DNA from 2 places in the Arhodomonas sp. SL1 genome. Region 2 is predicted to be linked to the other one. Evidence: riboswitches for the same ligand, from Rfam matches in the RefSeq annotation. Region 2 holds a riboswitch; the other holds the start of a gene.
The links. A riboswitch is a leader RNA that binds a small molecule or an ion and turns the genes downstream of it on or off. The one in region 2 is predicted to bind thiamine pyrophosphate.

Region 1 (8,994 bases), on a different contig from region 2:
GCCAACACGCAGCCTGCGGATCCGGCACCGACGATGATGTAATCGAACTTGCTCGCGCTCATGCTGTGCTCCGATGCCAGTCGCGCCACGGACTGGCAGACCGCCGTGGGCTATCGGCCCGCGATGCCCGTCCCCTTGTCCCTGCGTGGGATCGTCTTCCCCCTTGCATGTCGTCTAACAGCTTCCATACTGAGACAGTAAATATCAATATAAGAACCAGTGGCAGTAGGCATCGGGGATACGGCAGCGATGCGAGTGCCCGTTGACGAGGAGGAGAGTTACGCATGCGGTCCAGCCGACGGCTAGGGCGCGTGTCTTCCGTCCATGGCCTTGGTGGCGTCCCGAACGGAGCGGCGTCATGGGGCTGACAGAAGGGGGGGAGCGGCGCCTGCGTACCGTGGTCGCTTGGCTCGATCTGCCAGGCTACTGGGTGGGTAAAGCGGCAGCGTGGCTCATCGTTCCGCTTATCGGCGCGTTGGTCTACGAGGTGGTCGCCCGCTACGGGTTCAACCGGCCGACCATGTGGGCCTACGACATCACGTACATGCTCTACGGGGCGATGTTCATGCTCGGTGCGGCCTATACCCTCGGCCGTGATGCCCACGTGCGGGCGGATTTCTTGTTCAACGTCCTCTCGCCCCGGGCGCAGGGACTGATCGACGGCACATTCACGATCGTGCTGTTCTTTCCCGCGATCCTGTTCTTCACCATCGCCACCTATGACTACGCTGCGGTGTCGTGGATGCGTGGCGAGCGCATCATTACCAGCCCCTGGATGCCGGTGATCTACCCGCTGAAGACGGTCATGCCGGTCACCGGCGTCCTGTTGCTCATCCAGGGTGTCTCGGAGCTGCTCAAGAGCTTCTATTCCGTCGTTACGAACCGCCGCTTCCGGGAGTTCGGCTGATGAGCGAGCCCATCCTTGGTCTTGTCTCCCTCGCGGTGCTGTTCATCGGCATCCTCACCGGCTACCCGATGGCCTTCACCTTCATCTTCATCGGCCTGGTGTTCGGCTTCATCGGCATGGAGGACCGCGTCTTCAAGCTGATGCAGGCGCAGTTCTTCGCGCTGATGCGCAACACCACGTTGGCGGCGGTGCCGTTGTTCCTGTTCATGGGCTACGTGCTCGAGCAATCCGGCCTTATGGATCGGGTCTTTCGGGCACTGCGGCTGCTGCTCGGTGGCCTGCGCGGTTCGCTCTACCTGGTGGTGTTGCTGGTGGCGACGGTGTTCGCCGCCGCGACCGGCATCGTGGGCGCTTCCGTGACGGTGCTTGGCGTCATGGCCGCGCCGATCATGCAGAAAAACGGCTATAGCGACCGCCTCTCTGCGGGGGCCATCGGGGCGGGGGGGACGCTGGGCATTCTCATCCCCCCGAGCATCATGCTTATCGTGATGGGCCCGGTGGTGGGTGTCCCGGTGAGCGAGCTGTTCACGGCGGCTATCGTCCCCGGGCTGCTGCTCGCCGGAACCTACATTGCCTATACGCTGCTGCGGAGTTACTTCAATCCGGAGCTGGGCCCGCCGGTCCTCTCCGCCGAGCTTGCCGAGACCACCCTTAGCGAGAAGCTCAAGGAGCTGTTGCTCGGGGTGATCCCGGTCACGGTGATCATTGCCTGTACCCTCGGCGCGATCATCGCCGGCATCGCGACACCGACGGATGCCGCTGCCACGGGCGCACTGGCTGCCTTCATTCTCGCGCTTGCCTACCGTCGAATGACCTGGAAGAAGGTGCGCACCTGCGTCTACAGCACCCTCCAGAACTCGGCGATGATCATGTTCCTGCTTGGGGCGGCCAACTTCTTTGGCGCGATCTTCTCGCGCCTTGGCTCTGCCGATCTGCTCACCGAGTGGTTGCTCGCGATGAATCTCGCCCCCAGTGCGATGCTGCTCATCATGCTCGGCATCGTCTTCGTGCTCGGTTCGCCGCTGGAGTGGATCCCCATCGTGCTGGTGATCGTACCGATCTTCCTGCCGACGGTGGCGGAGCTGGGCTTCGATCCGCTTTGGTTCAGCGTGCTCGTGGCGGTAACGCTGCAGACGTCGTGGCTGACGCCGCCAATGGCGCTGTCGGCGTACTTCCTCAAGGGCGTGGTGCCGCAGTGGCGGATGGGCGACATCTATGTGGGCATGAGTCAGTTCGTGCTACTCCAGCTGGTCGTCGTGCTGCTGCTTGCTGCATTCCCGCAGATCATTCTCTGGCTGCCGTCGGTGCTTGATTGAGCATCGGGGGATTCGTGTGTTTCCGCAGTAAAGGAGGAGGCGCGATCCACAATCACAGACGGTATTCGAACGTATTCAGGGAGTCTCCTGAGCGAGTGGAGGAGAGAGACATGAAAAGGCAAATGTATCGCATGGCCCTGTCCGGGCTGGCCGCGGCCACGTTGGCAGTGGTGGGTGCCGGTAGCGCGCAGGCCCAGGAAGAGGTCTACGAATTCAGCATTCAGACCGCGGTGCCAAACTCCAGTATCTACTTCGGTCTGGTGGAGGACTTTGCGGATCGCCTGGAGCGGATGTCCGGCGGCCGCCTGCAGGCCCGTGTCCTGCCGGACGGTGCCGAGGTGCAGGCATTCGAGATCCTCGACGCGGTCAGTGACGGCGTGGTGGAGGCCGGCTATGCCTGGCCCCACTACTGGTCCGGCAAGCACGCCGCCTATGTGCTGTTTTCCAATGTTCCGGCGAGCACGGGTATGGATCAGCAGACCCTGATGTCCTGGTATTACGAGGGCGAAGGCCAGGAACTGTATACCGAGCTCACCGAGGAGGTGATGGGGTACGACACGGTACCGTTTTTGCTGCAGCCCATGGGGCCGGATCCGCTGGGTTGGTTCTCGCAGCCATTTGAGAGCATGGAGCAGTTCCGCCAGCTGAAGTACCGGGCCCCGCCGGGGATCGCCGGGCGGACCTACAACGAGATGGGTGTGCCGGCCGTAGCCATGCCGGGCGGCGAGATCGTGCCCTCCGCGGAGCGGGGGACCATCGATGCAGCGGAGTGGATCGGGCCGGCCGATGACCGCGCCCTCGGTCTCAACAACATCTGGGACTACTACTATCTGCAGGGCCTGCACCAGCAGACGGATGTTGGCGAGCTCCAGTTCAACAAGGATTTCTGGGAGAGCCTGCCCGACGACCTGAAGGCCATCGTGGAGACCGCGGTCCTCGCCTCCGTGGCCAAGACCCAGCACGTCAATCTCCGCGAGAACTCGCAGGCCGTTCAGCAGTACCAGGAGGAGGGCATCCAGGTCCGCGATACACCGGAGGAATACTACACGGCGTTCATCGAGGCCCAGAACACCATCATCCAGGATTATCTGGACGATAGTGAGTTCTTTGCTCGGGTGTATCAGTCTCAAGCGGATTTCGCGGAGATGGTGTATCCTTATCACTCGCGCAACCTCACGCTTTACAACAACTTGGTCCGTGAGGCGGCGGCAGCCCGCGAATAGGGCGGCAAGGTGCTGTCCGGCAGCGCATCGCGCGGAGGCGGGCCGGTAGTCCGGCCCGCCTCCGCGTTTCTTTGGGGGACCTTTCACTCGATGCGCGCGCGGGCGATGTCGCGGCGGATACTCAACGCCATGCCTCGCGCCAGACAAGAGTTGGGAACCGACACTCTATGGGCCGTACGAGATCGACGGGCTCCACCGGTGAGCGCCTGTTGAAGGTGCTGCACACTATCACCGGTGCCGGGCGTCCCCTTTCGCTACCGGAGCTCACCGACGCCGTCGGGTTACCCAAACCGACGGTGCATCGTTTGGTGACCCTGCTCGAGAGTACCGGCCACCTCATCCGTGAAGCCGATGCCCGTCGCTATGCCACGGGCCCGGCACTGCAGCGCCTTGCATTGGAAGTGCTGCAGAGCCAACCGGGGCACGCAGCCCGCCATGCGGTGTTGCGCGGGCTCGCCGAAAAGGTGGGGGAGGCCTGCAATATCGTCCTTCTCGATGGGGGACAACTGACCTATATCGATCGGGTCGACACCCAGTGGCCGCTGCGCATCCGCTTCGACGTCGGTTCGCATGTGCCGTTGCACTGCACCGCAACCGGCAAGCTCCTGCTCGCCCTGCAACCCAAGCGTGTCCGTGATCGGATCATCAAGAGCAAGGTGCTCGAGCCCATGACCCCCCAGACCATCACCGACGCGGATCGCCTGGAGGCAGCGCTGGCCGAGATCCGGCGTACGCGGGTCGGAACCGACGACCAGGAGTTCCTCTCGGAGATGGTGGCCGTGGCCGTGCCCGTGATGCCGACTTCGGGTCCCCCCGTCGTCGCCGTCTCGATCCACGCACCGGTCTTTCGTCGCAGCCTCGACACCCTGCGCGAATTCGTTCCCGATTTGCGTTCCGCAGCGCGGGAGCTGGAAACCGTGCTGTACACCGACGTAGCGGAGGAGCCGGACGCCTAGTTGGGCGGGTGCCTGATCCGTTAGGCCCCGCTACGCCCGGTCTCCGGGTTTACCGGGCACGTGCTGATAGGGCGTGTCCGGTCGGTTGCAGGGTCTGTCAGGCATCCGTGCCAGCTACCCCCTGCATGGGTGACGACGGGACACCGTAGTCCCGTGGGGCCATGCGGCCGGCCAACCAGGCCTGGCGTCCGCCAATCACGGCGTGGCGCATGGCATCGGCCATCCGCGCCGGGTCCCGGGCGTGCGCGATCGCGGTGTTCAGCAGTACGGCATCGCAACCGAGTTCCATGGCCACGGCGGCGTCGGAGGCGGTGCCGACCCCTGCGTCCACGAGCACGGGGACGTCCACTGTCTCGGCGATCCGACGAATATTCAGTGTGTTGCGTATCCCCAACCCCGATCCAATCGGGGCGCCCAAGGGCATTACCGCGGCGCAGCCTATAGACTCGAGCTCCTTGGCGATCAGCGGGTCGTCGGTGGTATAGGCCATCACCTGGAAGCCGTCGCCCACCAGGCGTTCTGCGGCCTCCAGGGTCGCTCGTACATCCGGATGGAGGCTCTCATCACCGAAGACCTCGAGCTTGCACAGGGATTCCCCGTCGAGGAGCTCGCGGGCGAGCTGGCAGGTATAGACCGCGTCCTCGACGGTGAAGCACGCTGCCGTGTTGGGCAGTACGCTGCAGCCGAGCTCGCGCAGCATGGGTAGCAACCCACTGCCCTCGGGAGCGTCCGACAACCGTCGAATGGCGACCGTGACGATCTCGGCCCCACTCGCCAGGATCGCGCAGCGCGCCTCCTCGAGGCTACGGTATCGACCCGTGCCAACCAGGAGGCGCGAGTCGTAATGCTGTCCGGCGAGGAACAGCCGGTCGTTATCATCTTGCATCGCAGAAATGCCCCTCAGTGTGCCATCTGCGGTGTTGTGCGGTTCAGCCGCCCCCGACGGCTTGCACTACGTCCACCGCGTCGCCATCGGCGAGTCTATAAGCGCCGTGCTCCGAGCGCGGGACGACCTGCCGGTTGACCGCAACAGCAATGTTGCGCCGTGGATAGGAAAGCGTTTCGAGTAAGGTGGCGACGGATATCCCACCGGAGACGCGATGTGGTTCGCCGTTGACCGTCACCGTGAGCGTATCCGCCTCATAGGGGGGCTGCGCGTTCACGTCGAATGCACCTCCGCGGTGGACGGTGTGGCCACGTTGCAGTGGCAGACCGTACGATGTCCAAGCGTTGAGGCTGGCGGGGCCGCCGCCGAAGGCGGGATGAAGGGTAGGCCACAGCTCCCTACGCCGGTATGAACCGGTTCAGGTTCCAAGGGACTCTCTCAGCCCGCCCTGCAATGGCCGGGCACCCCCGCTGCCTCGTCGTGTACGTTCCAGCTTATCCTGCTGAGAAGCTAGAGGGCTGCCGGTGAGCTGTCAACAGGGCGTGGAGCTGGAGGCGCCGCCGCGCGAACCCATCCGCGAGCCACACGATCTGGGGCGTTGATTGTTCTGCGGATCGTCGGTCGGGTGCAGCCTCTCTATCACGGTCGTGGTCCGAGCCAGCCCCGGCGGCGGAAGAACGTAGACCTCGAGCAGGTCCATGATCTGGAGGACTGATCCTCGCAGTCGCGCAGGAACAGCCCCGTGTCGCCGGCAATGCGCTCGTCGCCCTCGCGCAGAATGCGGAAGACCTCGCGTTGCGGCCAGATGGCGCGTCGCGTTTGCAGCAGCTCGCGCTTAAGGCGCTGGATCTCGAGTACGCCTGTCTGATCAGGATGCGTCAGCGCGGCCTGCTCCACGTCTTCGATACGTTCGGCGTACTGCTCCAGCAGTGGAAAGTAGCTGTCCACCACCGCGTCGAGCAGGGCATAGGCCAGGTAGTCGGCGCGCAGCAGGCACCCCCGCTTGCCGGCATTCTTGCGGATGCGTGCACGCCCCGGGTCAAAGCAGTCGATGGCGTGTTCCTGGACGGAGACGACCAGCCCGTCGCTAAGGAACAGGCTGATCTGCTCGAGCTCCAGGGTCTCGTTGCCCCAGTGGGGTAGGCGCGTGATGACGGAGGTGTTTGTCCCGTAGTTCTCCGCCTTCGGTCGTTGTCGTTGGTGGGTATTGAGCACGTCCTCCAAGGCGAGCGGGTGGAGATCGAACAGGCTGCCGAGGCGTTCGATAATGGCGGCATCACCAAGTCCGCGTACATCCACCCACAGCAGTTTGTGTCCCCCGATCACCCTCGAGCTGCTCGAGGGTGATCTCCCAGTGCTCGAGCAGATGGTCGTCGTCATAAGCCATGACGTTGATCACGGGTGCATGGGATCCGGGTGGGGCCACCAGCGTGCCGGGGGCGGTGCCGCTGCGTGGCCGGTCACGCAGCTCGTAGGGGCGAGTGGACAGCTCGGACATGGCATCAAACAGCCTAGTTACCGTTGGGACTATGCCGGTGTGCGGTGCTCGCGGTGTGTCACTCTTCCAGCACGCGGCGGCGTTCCTGGAACTCTTCCGTGTCGATCTCGCCTCGGGCATAGCGCTCCTTGAGGATATCGAGCGGCGTGCGCCCTGGCTGTCCTTGCTGCGGTGGCTGTGGCCCATGCCAGGGTCCGCCGAGCCAACGCACCAGCAAGGCGGCCGCGGCGACCACGATCACCAGCACCAGGATCATCATGAGCGGCCCAAGGATCATGCCGAACCAACCTCCACCCCAATCCATCATGTGGGGGCCGTAACGAGGCCCGTACGCATCCGCGCCTTGTTGTGCCCACACCCAACTCGGGGCCAACGTGACGGCAGCGACGGATCCCGCGGCCGGGACTTTGAGATGCCTTTTCATATCGGTTTCCTCCCGCTCCCTGTCAGCCGCAGCATTGCAGAACCATCACTCCAGGGGAAAGAGCTCGGCGATCTCCTGATAGGCGCTGTCGTCGAGCCCGGTGAGCCGGCGCAGCTCGACGGCGGTGATCAGCAGCGTCGTCCACAGCTCCAGGTTTTCAGCACCCCACCAGTGATCCGGGATGCCGCGGCGGCCGCGCTCGGCGCCGCGCAGGTTGCCGCAGATGGCGCCGGTGGAGTCGCTGTCGCCGCCGTGGCTGACCGCGAGGGTTACCGCCGCCTCGAAGTCATCCCGGGAGAGCGCGCAGTACAGCGCGATCGCCAGCGCCTCCTCCGCGACCCAGCCCTCGCCGAGGGTGACCAGGGCCTTGCGGCGGTCCGGATTGCGGCGGGCGAGTCGCACCGCCCGGTCCAGCAGGCTCAGCGTCTCCTCATGGCCCGGCTCGGCCACCAGCAGTCCTCGGGCCACGCGCCAGGCCTCGAGCATGTCGTCGCCGTGGACCAGCCGGGTGATCATCGCCGCCAGCACCCCCGCCGGGAGCTGGCCGCTGATGTGGCCGTGGGTGATGGCGGCCACCTCACAGCCCAGTTCGAAGGCGAAGGGCGCGGCATCGGGGCCGTGGGTGGCCGCCAGCAACCCGACTGGGGCGACCCGCATCACCCCACCACAGCCCTTGCTGTCGTTGTCGGCGCGGTCGCTCGCTTGTGCCATTTGCCTGAGCGCGGACAGGCAGGTGTTGCCGGGGGCACGGCGGCTGTGGAGCGCGTCTTGGCTGTACAGCCAGCCGGGTGGCTCATCGGCCGCCCAGGCCGGAATGCGTCCGCCGTTCTGGGTGGCGAGCCAGCGGCCATAGGCGCGGGCCACGTAATCGGCGGGCCGAGCGTCCTGAGCGCCGCGGTAGCGGGCGAGGGTCCAGCGCAGGAGGCCGTCGGCGGTGAACAGCGTCATCTGGGTGTCGTCGGTGATGGCGCCGCTCCGCCCGTAGGCGGGCTCGAAGTCACGGACCCCCTCCCTGCCGTAACGGGCGTTGATCTGGTCGGCACTGAGGAACTCCACTGGCGCCCCCAGCGCATCACCGATGGCGCCGCCGATGAGGCACCCGGAAAACGTCTCACCCACGATCATGGCCTGGCCCCGCTTTCGTCTCCATTCGATTACGTCTACAGGATGCCAGGTCGTGCGACAGCGGCTGTCGCGGAGGTAGGGAGTACCGAACTGATAGGGAGGGGACAGCAGCGGGTAGGGCAGCTTGTCAGTTGCCCGCTCATGGTTGCCTCTTTTGGGGGTTGGGCGAATCGGAATGGAAGGCATCGCTGCCGAGTAGCTAGGTTCCACCCAGGCAGGCCCCAGGGGGCTCAGTTTGGGCTCAAGCGATCTGGCGGCCTCGGGGGTGTTGGCAGTTCTGGTGTTCAGGATGATGAGCATGCTGAATGCAGCGACCGATACGAAGCCGGTAAAAGCAATAACTTAGGGCTGGCGTTGACACCTGCTACGAACGCTGTAGAATCCCTCACCGATCGAGACAGGCGCGTAGCTCAGCTGGTTGAGCACCACCTTGACATTCTAGTATCCCACCTCTCTTGAATATCGATTCCTCCGAGAAAACAAGAATATATGGGGCATATAGCGTACGAAAGCGCTATTTAGTGGCACGTTACGCGGAAATATCTGGCTCACTGATTGTGATCAGGGTGTCCCGGTTTGGGACACTACTATGAGTACCACTCGCGATGGCCGAATGTCTGTCGCTCTGGGTCCGAGCACGCCGTGCAGGAAGGGTTTGC
Region 2 (8,994 bases):
CCGGCACATCCCGGCCGTAGGAGCCTGCCTGCAGGCGAATCTTCGCCGGCACGGCGAAAGGGAGACAGATCATGACACCACCGGATTTCCGGCACATCGTCTCCGATGGCCTATGGCACAACAACGCCGGGCTGGTGCAGCTACTCGGGCTGTGCCCGCTCCTCGCGGTGAGCGCCACCGTGGTCAACGCCCTGGGGCTGGGGCTGGCCACCACGTTGACCCTGCTCGCCTCCAACACCACCGTCTCGCTGATCCGGCGGTCGGTCCCCAACGCCGTGCGCATCCCCGTGTACGTACTGGTGATCGCCACCTTCGTCACCGTCATCGGCATGCTGATGGAGGCGTACTTCCACGAGCTCCACGGCATCCTCGGCATCTTCATCCCGCTCATCGTCACCAACTGCGCCATCCTCGGCCGCGCCGAGGCCTTCGCCTCCCGCCAACCGGTGGGGGCGGCGGCGATGGACGGACTGGCCACCGGCGCCGGGTTCACGGCCGTGCTGCTGGCCCTGGGCGCGGGACGGGAGCTCGTCGGCCGCGGCACCCTGGGCCACAACGCCCACCTCCTCCTGGGGGACTGGGCACGGGAGCTGACCTTGGTGCTGCCGGGCTATGACGGCTTCCTGCCAGCGCTGCTGCCACCCGGGGCGTTCATCGGGCTTGGACTGCTGCTCGCCGCGCGCAACGTCATCGAGGGCCGGCGCTCCGCCGCCCGCCGCAACCCTGTCACCGCCAAGGAGGCCGCCGCTTGAACCGGGAGAAACGCACCGAGATCTTCCGCCGCCTGGCCGAGACCAACCCCGCCCCCACCACCGAGCTCCACTATGCCACCCCCTTCGAGCTGCTGGTGGCGGTGATCCTCTCCGCCCAGGCCACCGATCGGGGTGTCAACAAGGCGACGGCACGGCTGTTCCCGGTGGCCAATACCCCGGAGGCCATCCTGACCCTCGGGGAGGAGGGACTGAAGGAATACATCAGCTCCATCGGCCTCTATAACGCCAAGGCACGAAACCTCATCAAGGCCTGCGAGATCCTCGTGGAGCGCCACGGCGGCGAGGTACCGCGGGAACGCAAAGCGCTGGAGGCCCTGCCCGGGGTGGGCCGCAAGACCGCAAACGTCATCCTCAACACCGCCTTTGGCGAGCCCACCATCGCCGTGGACACCCACATCTTCCGGGTGGCCAACCGCACCGGCCTCGCCCCGGGAAAGAATGTCCGCGAGGTGGAGGACCGGCTGATGCGCTGGACACCCAAGGAATATCGCAAGGACGCCCACCACTGGCTCATCCTCCACGGGCGCTACGTCTGCACCGCCCGCAGGCCCCGCTGCGGCGCCTGCGTGATCCACGACCTCTGCGAGTTCCCGGAAAAGACGGAATACGCGGGGGAGTAACCCGGGCTGACGCGGATCAAGATCACCGCCGCGGCCCTGTGCTAGTGGTGCTCGCCATGGCAAGAGGTTCAGCAATGGAAGACGATGTGGTGCAGGCGGCGGCCATCCATCGCGGCGACGATGACGATGTCGCCGGGGTGTTCACCGCCGCGGCCGGGATGCTGGCCGCCGAGGGCATCACCGTGCGCGGACTGATCCAGTACCACGAGCGCGACCCCGATGGCCGCCTGCGCCGCCACCTGCGGGTGCTCGGATCCGGGGAGTCGATGCCCATCTCCCAGGTATTGGGACAGGGATCGACCGCCTGCAGCCTGGATACCGCCGCCCTGGCGGAGGCGGCGGCCTGGCTGCGGCGCTTCCAGCAGGAGGCGCCGGGGCTGGTGATCGTCGACCGTTTCGGGCCCCTGGAGGCGAAGGGCAAGGGCTTCGCCTCGGAGCTACTCGGGCTGCTCGCGGCCGGGATCCCCGTGCTCACCTCCGTGCGCGACGACCAGGCCACGGCCTGGGAGGCGTTCACCGGCGGGCTCGCGGAATGGCTGCCGCCGGAGGCCGCCGCGGTCACCGCCTGGGGGCGGGGCGCGGCGCACCGCGGCTGAGCGTCAGCCGCGACGCTTGGCAGCGACCCGCAGGCGCAGGGCGTTGAGCTTGATGAAGCCCTCGGCGTCCTTCTGGTCGTAGGCGCCGGCGTCGTCCTCGAAGGTGGCGATGCTGGCGTCGAACAGGCTATCGGTCTCCGAGGAACGCCCCACCACCGAAACGTTACCCTTGTACAGGCGCAGGCGCACCACGCCGTTGACCGTCTTCTGGGTCTCGTCGATGAGCGCCTGCATGGCCCGGCGCTCGGGGCTCCACCAATAGCCGTTGTAGATGGTCTCGGCATACCGCGGCATGATCTCGTCCTTGAGATGGGCCGACTCCCGATCCAGGGTGATGGACTCGATGGCGCGGCGGGCGCGCAGCAGGATGGTGCCGCCGGGGGTCTCGTAGCAGCCACGGGACTTCATACCCACGTAGCGGTTCTCGACGATGTCGATCCGCCCGATCCCGTTATCCCCGCCCAGCTGGTTCAACCGCAGCAGCAGTGCCGCAGGGTCGATCCGCTCGCCATCGATGGCCACCGGGTCACCGCCCTCGAAGGTAATATCGATCTCGGTGGGCCGGTCCGGGGCCTGCTCCGGGGCCACGCTCCAGCGCCACATGGACTCCTCGGCCGGGGTCCACGGGTCCTCCAGCACACCACCCTCGTAGGAGATGTGCAGGAGGTTGGCGTCCATGGAGTACGGCGAGCCGCCGCCCTCGGTCTTGCCCTCGATGGGGATGCCGTGACGCTCGGCATAAGCGAGGAGCTTCTCCCGGGAGTTCAGGTCCCATTCCCGCCAGGGGGCGATCACCTTGATGCCGGGCTCCAGGCCGTAGTAGCCGAGCTCGAAGCGGACCTGGTCGTTGCCCTTACCGGTGGCCCCGTGGCAGACGGCATCGGCCCCGGTCTCCCGGGCGATCTCGATCTGGCGCTTGGCGATGAGCGGCCGGGCGATGGAGGTGCCGAGCAGGTACTCGCCCTCGTAGATGGCGTTGGCCCGGAACATGGGGAAGACGTAGTCGCGAACGAATTCCTCGCGGAGATCGTCGATGTAGACCTCGCGCACCCCGAGCTGTTCGGCCTTGGCGCGGGCCGGCTCGAGCTCCTCGCCCTGGCCGAGATCGGCGGTAAAGGTCACCACCTCGCAGTTGTAAGTCTCCCGCAGCCACTGCAGGATCACCGAGGTATCCAGCCCACCGGAGTACGCGAGCACCACCTTTTTCACATCACTCATCGCGGGAACGCCCCTGAAAATCCCAGTTCGAAACGACCGGCTATGATCGGATGGCCACCCCGACAAATCAAGGGCGCCGCCCCGGGGCGATCGCGGCGACCAGTAGGCTCACCAGCGCGGAGGCAATGAGTGCGCCGGCGAAGGGGCCGAGAGTGGGCACGCCGTCCGGGAAGCTCGCGGCCAATGGCCCGCCGACGACGCTACCGGTGCTCACCCAGCCGGGGATGACGGCCCCCACGAGCCCGGCGAGGGCCCCGGCCACCGCCGCGGCGGGACCCATACGCGACCACAGCCCCAGGAACACCGGCACCACCGTGGTGGCACAGAGCAGATCGGCGATGAGGAAGAGCCGCAACACCGAGATCCCCTGCAGGGCGATGGCCACCACCGGGATCATCAGGGCGACGGTAACCCCCCGTGCCACCGCGAGGGAGAGCCCGCGCCCGCGGCCCTCGGTGACCAGCAGCGAGGCCAAGCCGTTCTGCAGCGTATCCACCGAGGAAGCCACCAGGGTCACCGCCAGGACCAGCGCGGGCACGGTCAGCCAGGCCGGGGCCTCGGCGAGGAGCGCGAAGAACGGCACCGGCGGCTCCCCCAGGGGCAGTCCCGCCGCGGCGGCGTAGAGGCCCAGGCCACCGATCACCGCCACCACCACGATGGTGGTCACGCCACCGAGCAGCGCGCCGCGTCCCAGCGCCGCACCATCCCGCGCCGCCCACACCCGCTGCCAGTAGCCCTGGTGAAATAGGTTCGCGGCGGTGACGGCGATGACCAGCGCCGCCGCCACCCCCAGGGCATCGGCCACGGGCACCGCGGGGAGGCTCAGCGCCCCAGCGTCTCCCTCCCCTGCCTTTGAGACCGCCACGCCGGCCACCAGCGCCACCAGCGCCAGCAGCAGCCACGCCTGCCAGCGGTCGGTGACCAGGCTCGCCCGAAGCCCGCCGAGGGCGGTGTACGCCAATGTTGCCGACGCGACACCGATCACTGCTGCCCAGCCGGGGATACCGGAGAGCATGCCGGTGATGGCACCGATGGCGGTGAGCTCGGCGGCCAGGAAGCAGAGCATATACAGCGCCGATATGAAGGCCACCCAGCGGCGCACCCCCTGGCCGTAGACGCTGGCGGCAAACTCGCCGATGCTGCGGCCCGCGGGCAACCGCCGTCGCATGGCCGGCCCCCAGAGGCCGAGGACGAAGAACGGCAGTGCTGAACCGAGGGCGTAGCCACCCAGGGCCACCGGCCCCACGAACGCCCCCACCTCCGGCGGCGCGAACAGGATCCAGGCACCCATGCCGGAGGCCAGGAAGGACAGGCCAATGACGCGGCCGCCCTGGCTGTTGCGGGCGGTCACATAGTCGTCCAGGCCGCCGTGGACGTAGCGGGCGCGCACGCCCAGCCAGGTGAACACGGCCAATGCCGCCACGACGACAACGAGGGTAAGAAGGGACATGTCGCGCTTCCTCCGCCGGTATGACCCGGTTCAGGTTCCAGGGTCTGCGCCACTGCGCACTCTCAGCCCTGTATAGGGCTCCCCTGGCGACTGTGAATGGTTTGTCGAGGCACAAGTCTGCCGCCACGAGGGGTGGGCTGGCAACCCAGTGGGCGGCACACGACCGACAGCGAGCCGTTACAATGGCCACCACATTCGCGCGTGCACGGGGAACGGGATTGGACAGTATCACCCTTACGCGGCCGGACGACTGGCACCTCCACCTCCGCGACGGCGAGGTCCTCGCCGACGTGGTCCCGGCCTCGGCGCGTCAGTTCGGCCGGGCCATCATCATGCCCAACCTCACCCCGCCGGTGACCGACGTGGACGCAGCCGAGGCCTACCGCCGCCGCATCCTCGAGCAGGTACCACCGGGCAGCGGCTTCACCCCGCTGATGACCCTGTACCTCACCGACAACACCACGGGGCAGATGGTGGAGGCGGCCGCGGCGAGCGGGGCCGTCCATGCCGTAAAGCTCTATCCCGCCGGTGCCACGACGAACTCGGATTCCGGGGTTACCGATCTCGGCCGCTGTGATGAAGCCCTCGCCGCCATGGCCGCGGCGGGACTGCCGCTACTCGTCCACGGTGAGGTCACGACGTCGGGGGTGGACATCTTCGACCGCGAGCGGGTGTTCTTGGAGGAGCGCCTCGCGCCGCTGCTCGAGCGCCATCCCCAGCTGAAGGTGGTGCTCGAGCATGTCACCACCGCCGCTGGGGTGCGGTTCGTGGAGCAGGGGCCGGAACGGCTGGCCGGTACCCTCACCGCCCACCACCTGCTGCTCAACCGCAACGACCTGTTGGTGGGCGGCATCCGCCCGCACCACTATTGCCTGCCGGTGCTAAAGCGCGAGACCGACCGCGAGGCGCTGCTCGCGGCGGCCACCTCCGGCAACCCCAAGTTCTTCCTCGGCACGGACTCCGCCCCGCATCCCCGCAGCGCCAAGGAGAACCCCTGCGGCTGCGCCGGGATCTACACCGCCCCCTACGCCCTCGCGCTGTACGCGGAGGCCTTCGAGGCGGCCGGGGCACTGAATCGACTGGAGGGCTTCGCCGCCCACCACGGCCCGGACTTCTACGGCCTGCCACGCAACGGCGAACGGATCCGGCTGGTCCGTGACCCGGAGCCCGTCCCCGAGGACCTGCCCCTGGGCAGCGGGCGGATCGTCCCCCTGCGGGCCGGGGGCCGGGTCGCCTGGCGGCTGGCCGACGAGGGCGAAGGGCCGGTGGGGCGTGTATGATGGGCGACCCCAAACCCCGCGAGCAGCACTGACGGAATCACCGTGAACCGTAACGCCCCCGACGCCGGCACCGTGCCCCATCGCCCCATCGCCAACCGCTTCCGGTCATTCCTGCCCGTGGTGGTGGATATCGAAACCGGCGGTCTGAACGCCGCCACCGACGCGGTGCTCCAGATCGCCGCGGTGATCGTACGCGCCGATGATAAGGGGCTGCTCTACCCCGCGGAGACCCACACCACCCACGTGGAGCCGTTCGAAGGCGCGAACCTGGACCCCAAGTCCCTGGAGTTCAACGGCATCGACCCGGATCATCCGCTACGCATGGCCAAACCCGAAGAGCAGGCCCTGCGCCAGGTTTTCAAACCGGTACGCCAGGAGATCCGCGAGACGGGTTGCACCCGCGCGGTGCTGGTGGGCCACAACGCCTGGTTCGATCTCGGTTTCCTCAACGCCGCGGTGGAGCGGACCGGCATCAAGCGCAACCCCTTCCACCCGTTCTCCTGCTTCGACACCGCCACCCTGGCGGGGCTGGCCTATGGCCAGACCGTGCTCGCCCGCGCGGTGAAGGCCTCCGGTGCCGGCTGGGACGGCCGCGAGGCCCACTCGGCGATCTACGACGCCGAGAAGACCGCAGAGCTGTTCTGCGCCATCGTCAATCGCTGGGACGAGCTCAACGGGTTCCCGGATTACGGGGCCTTGGCGCGCTAGTAAACCGCCCGCCAGCGCGCGGCGCATACGGGCGAGCCGGCGACGACCCCGCTACCAGAGGCCAACCCGAAAGGACCCGCCGCTCGCCGGTACAAATCCGCGGGTTACCGCACAGTCCGTCGGTGGGGCGGGAATCCGGCACGGGAGCGTCGGCGGCCAGGGATGGCCGCCGTCGAGCGTACAGGGAGGTGTTCACAGCGTCTCCCGTGACGGATTCCCGCCCCGCCGACGGTGACCAACACAATCAGCCCTGGCCGTACCGCGGGCGCCGCGGGACCGGCCCCGGTGCCGACGGTACGCCGGTCTGCTGCCGGAACGTAGGGCTCAGGCCTGGCTACCGGTGGCCTCCTCCACCAGCTTCTGGAGATCCCCGGACTCGTACATCTCCAGGATGATGTCGCAGCCACCCACCAACTCGCCGTTGACGTAGAGCTGGGGGATGGTCGGCCAATCACCGAACTCCTTGACCCCCTGGCGGATACCCTCGTCCTCAAGGACGTTGACGTAGGCGAATTCCTTGCCGCAGCCGGCCAGCGCCTGGGATGCCTTCATGGAGAACCCGCACTGCGGAAACTGCGGGGTGCCCTTCATGTACAGGATGATCGGATTGCTTTCCACCTGCTCGCGGATGGTGCCCTGGATATCGCTCATAACCTACTTCCTCGCGTGCCCGTGAACGGGTCAGTATCGTATGTCAGCCACATCTTATCGCTACGGCCGGGCCCAAATACACCGATCGGGCGCGGGGTTTTCCGCCCGCCCGCCGGTGCCCCTACATCGATGCCTCTCCCAAGTGCCGCGGAAATCCGTTATCCTGCGGCGGCATGGAAAATGACCATTTGACCGAAACAACGTTCCGTTCGCTAGGGCTCCACGAGTCCCTGCTCCTGGGCCTCGACGAGGCCGGATTCAGCCACTGCATGCCCATCCAGGAGTCCACCCTACCGCTGGCGCTGAAGGGCCGCGACGTGGCCGGCCAGGCCCAGACCGGCACCGGCAAGTCCGCCGCCTTCCTGCTGGCCACCATGCACTACCTGATGACCACGCCGGTGGCCGCGGACAAGACCGGCCCGTGGGCGGTGATCCTCGCCCCGACCCGGGAGCTGGCGTTGCAGATCCACCGGGACGCCGAGAAGCTCGGCTACTTCACCGGTATGGAGTTCGCCTGCATCTACGGCGGCACCGGCTACGAGAAGCAGCGCCGGCGCCTCGAGGAAGGGGTGGACATCCTCATCGGCACCCCGGGGCGGATCATCGACTTCTACAAGCAGCGGGTGTTCACCCTGGACAACGTGGAGGTCGCCGTCCTCGACGAGGCCGATCGCATGTTCGACATGGGTTTCATCTCCGATATCCGCTTCCTGCTGCGACGGATGCCGCCCCCGGAGAAGCGCATCAACATGCTCTTCTCGGCGACGTTGTCCCAACGGGTCAAGGAGCTGGCCTGGGAGCACATGAACGACCCGGATACCGTGGAGATCGAGCCCGAGCAGATCACCGCGGAGAAGGTCAACCAGAAGCTCTACCACGTGGAGAACAACCAGAAGATCGGGCTGCTGCTGGGGGTGCTGCGCAGCAAGGACGTGACCCGGACCATGGTCTTCGTCAACACCAAGCGCACCGCCGACCGGGTCACCGGCTATCTGCTGGGCAATGACATCAACACCGCCGTGCTCTCCGGGGATATCCCCCAGAAAAAGCGCGAGGAACTGCTCAGCGCCTTCCAGAAGGGCGAGCTGCCGGTGCTGGTGGCCACCGACGTCGCCGCCCGCGGCCTGCATATCCCCGGCGTCTCCCACGTGATCAACTACGACCTGCCCCAGGACGCCGAGGACTACGTCCACCGCATCGGGCGTACCGCGCGGGCGGGGGAGAAGGGCGACGCCATCAGCTTCGCCTGCGAGAGCTACGTCTACTCGCTACCCGACATCGAGGCCTTCATCGATCAGAAGATCCCCTCGGAGCTGGCCCCGCCGGAGCTCATCGTCGAGGACATCAAGCCCGCCAAACGGGTACAGAATCAGCGCCGCAGCGGTCCGCCGCGCAATGGCGGACGTGGCGGCGGCCGGCGGCGCAGTGGCGGCAACCGCCCCACGGCACCGCAGGGCTGAAACGGAGGGCGAAGCAGTGAGCGAGAAGAGCCTGCTCGCCGAGAGCGAGTTCCCGGTGCGCTGGGGTGATCAGGACGCCCTGGGCCACGTGAACAACACCGTGTACTTCCGCTATTTCGAGCAGGTGCGCATCGACTGGATGCACCAGGTGGGCATCGGCGAGGGCGTCGGCGCGGGCACCGCCACCGGCCCCGTGCTCGTAAACGCCTACTGCGAGTTCCGCCGCTCCATCGTCTAC

Region 1: it holds a riboswitch for thiamine pyrophosphate, as region 2 does, so the genes downstream of both, thiS (sulfur carrier protein ThiS) here and ACQ754_RS13075 (sodium:solute symporter family transporter) in region 2, are expected to answer to the same signal.

What each region holds. Positions count from the first base shown of each region.
Region 1 covers NZ_JBPODZ010000015.1:14,286-23,279, reverse strand. Annotated here, with positions in the region: gene ACQ754_RS15065 (GMC family oxidoreductase) at 1-62, opposite strand, end outside; gene ACQ754_RS15060 (TRAP transporter small permease subunit) at 359-907, shown strand; gene ACQ754_RS15055 (TRAP transporter large permease) at 907-2,223, shown strand; gene ACQ754_RS15050 (TRAP transporter substrate-binding protein) at 2,334-3,446, shown strand; gene ACQ754_RS15045 (IclR family transcriptional regulator) at 3,614-4,402, shown strand; gene ACQ754_RS15040 (thiazole synthase) at 4,500-5,288, opposite strand; gene thiS (sulfur carrier protein ThiS) at 5,332-5,565, opposite strand; TPP riboswitch at 5,667-5,767, opposite strand; gene ACQ754_RS15030 (CorA family divalent cation transporter) at 5,928-6,587, opposite strand; gene ACQ754_RS15025 (hypothetical protein) at 6,565-6,786, opposite strand; gene ACQ754_RS15020 (SHOCT domain-containing protein) at 6,845-7,063, opposite strand; gene ACQ754_RS15015 (ADP-ribosylglycohydrolase family protein) at 7,256-8,335, opposite strand.
Region 2 covers NZ_JBPODZ010000009.1:71,877-80,870, forward strand. Annotated here, with positions in the region: gene rsxG (electron transport complex subunit RsxG) at 1-75, shown strand, start outside; gene ACQ754_RS13055 (electron transport complex subunit E) at 72-752, shown strand; gene nth (endonuclease III) at 749-1,393, shown strand; gene ACQ754_RS13065 (DUF2478 domain-containing protein) at 1,468-1,989, shown strand; gene ACQ754_RS13070 (argininosuccinate synthase) at 1,993-3,207, opposite strand; gene ACQ754_RS13075 (sodium:solute symporter family transporter) at 3,275-4,657, opposite strand; TPP riboswitch at 4,647-4,752, opposite strand; gene pyrC (dihydroorotase) at 4,876-5,937, shown strand; gene rnt (ribonuclease T) at 5,980-6,645, shown strand; gene grxD (Grx4 family monothiol glutaredoxin) at 6,970-7,296, opposite strand; gene ACQ754_RS13095 (DEAD/DEAH box helicase) at 7,485-8,756, shown strand; gene ACQ754_RS13100 (acyl-CoA thioesterase) at 8,773-8,994, shown strand, end outside.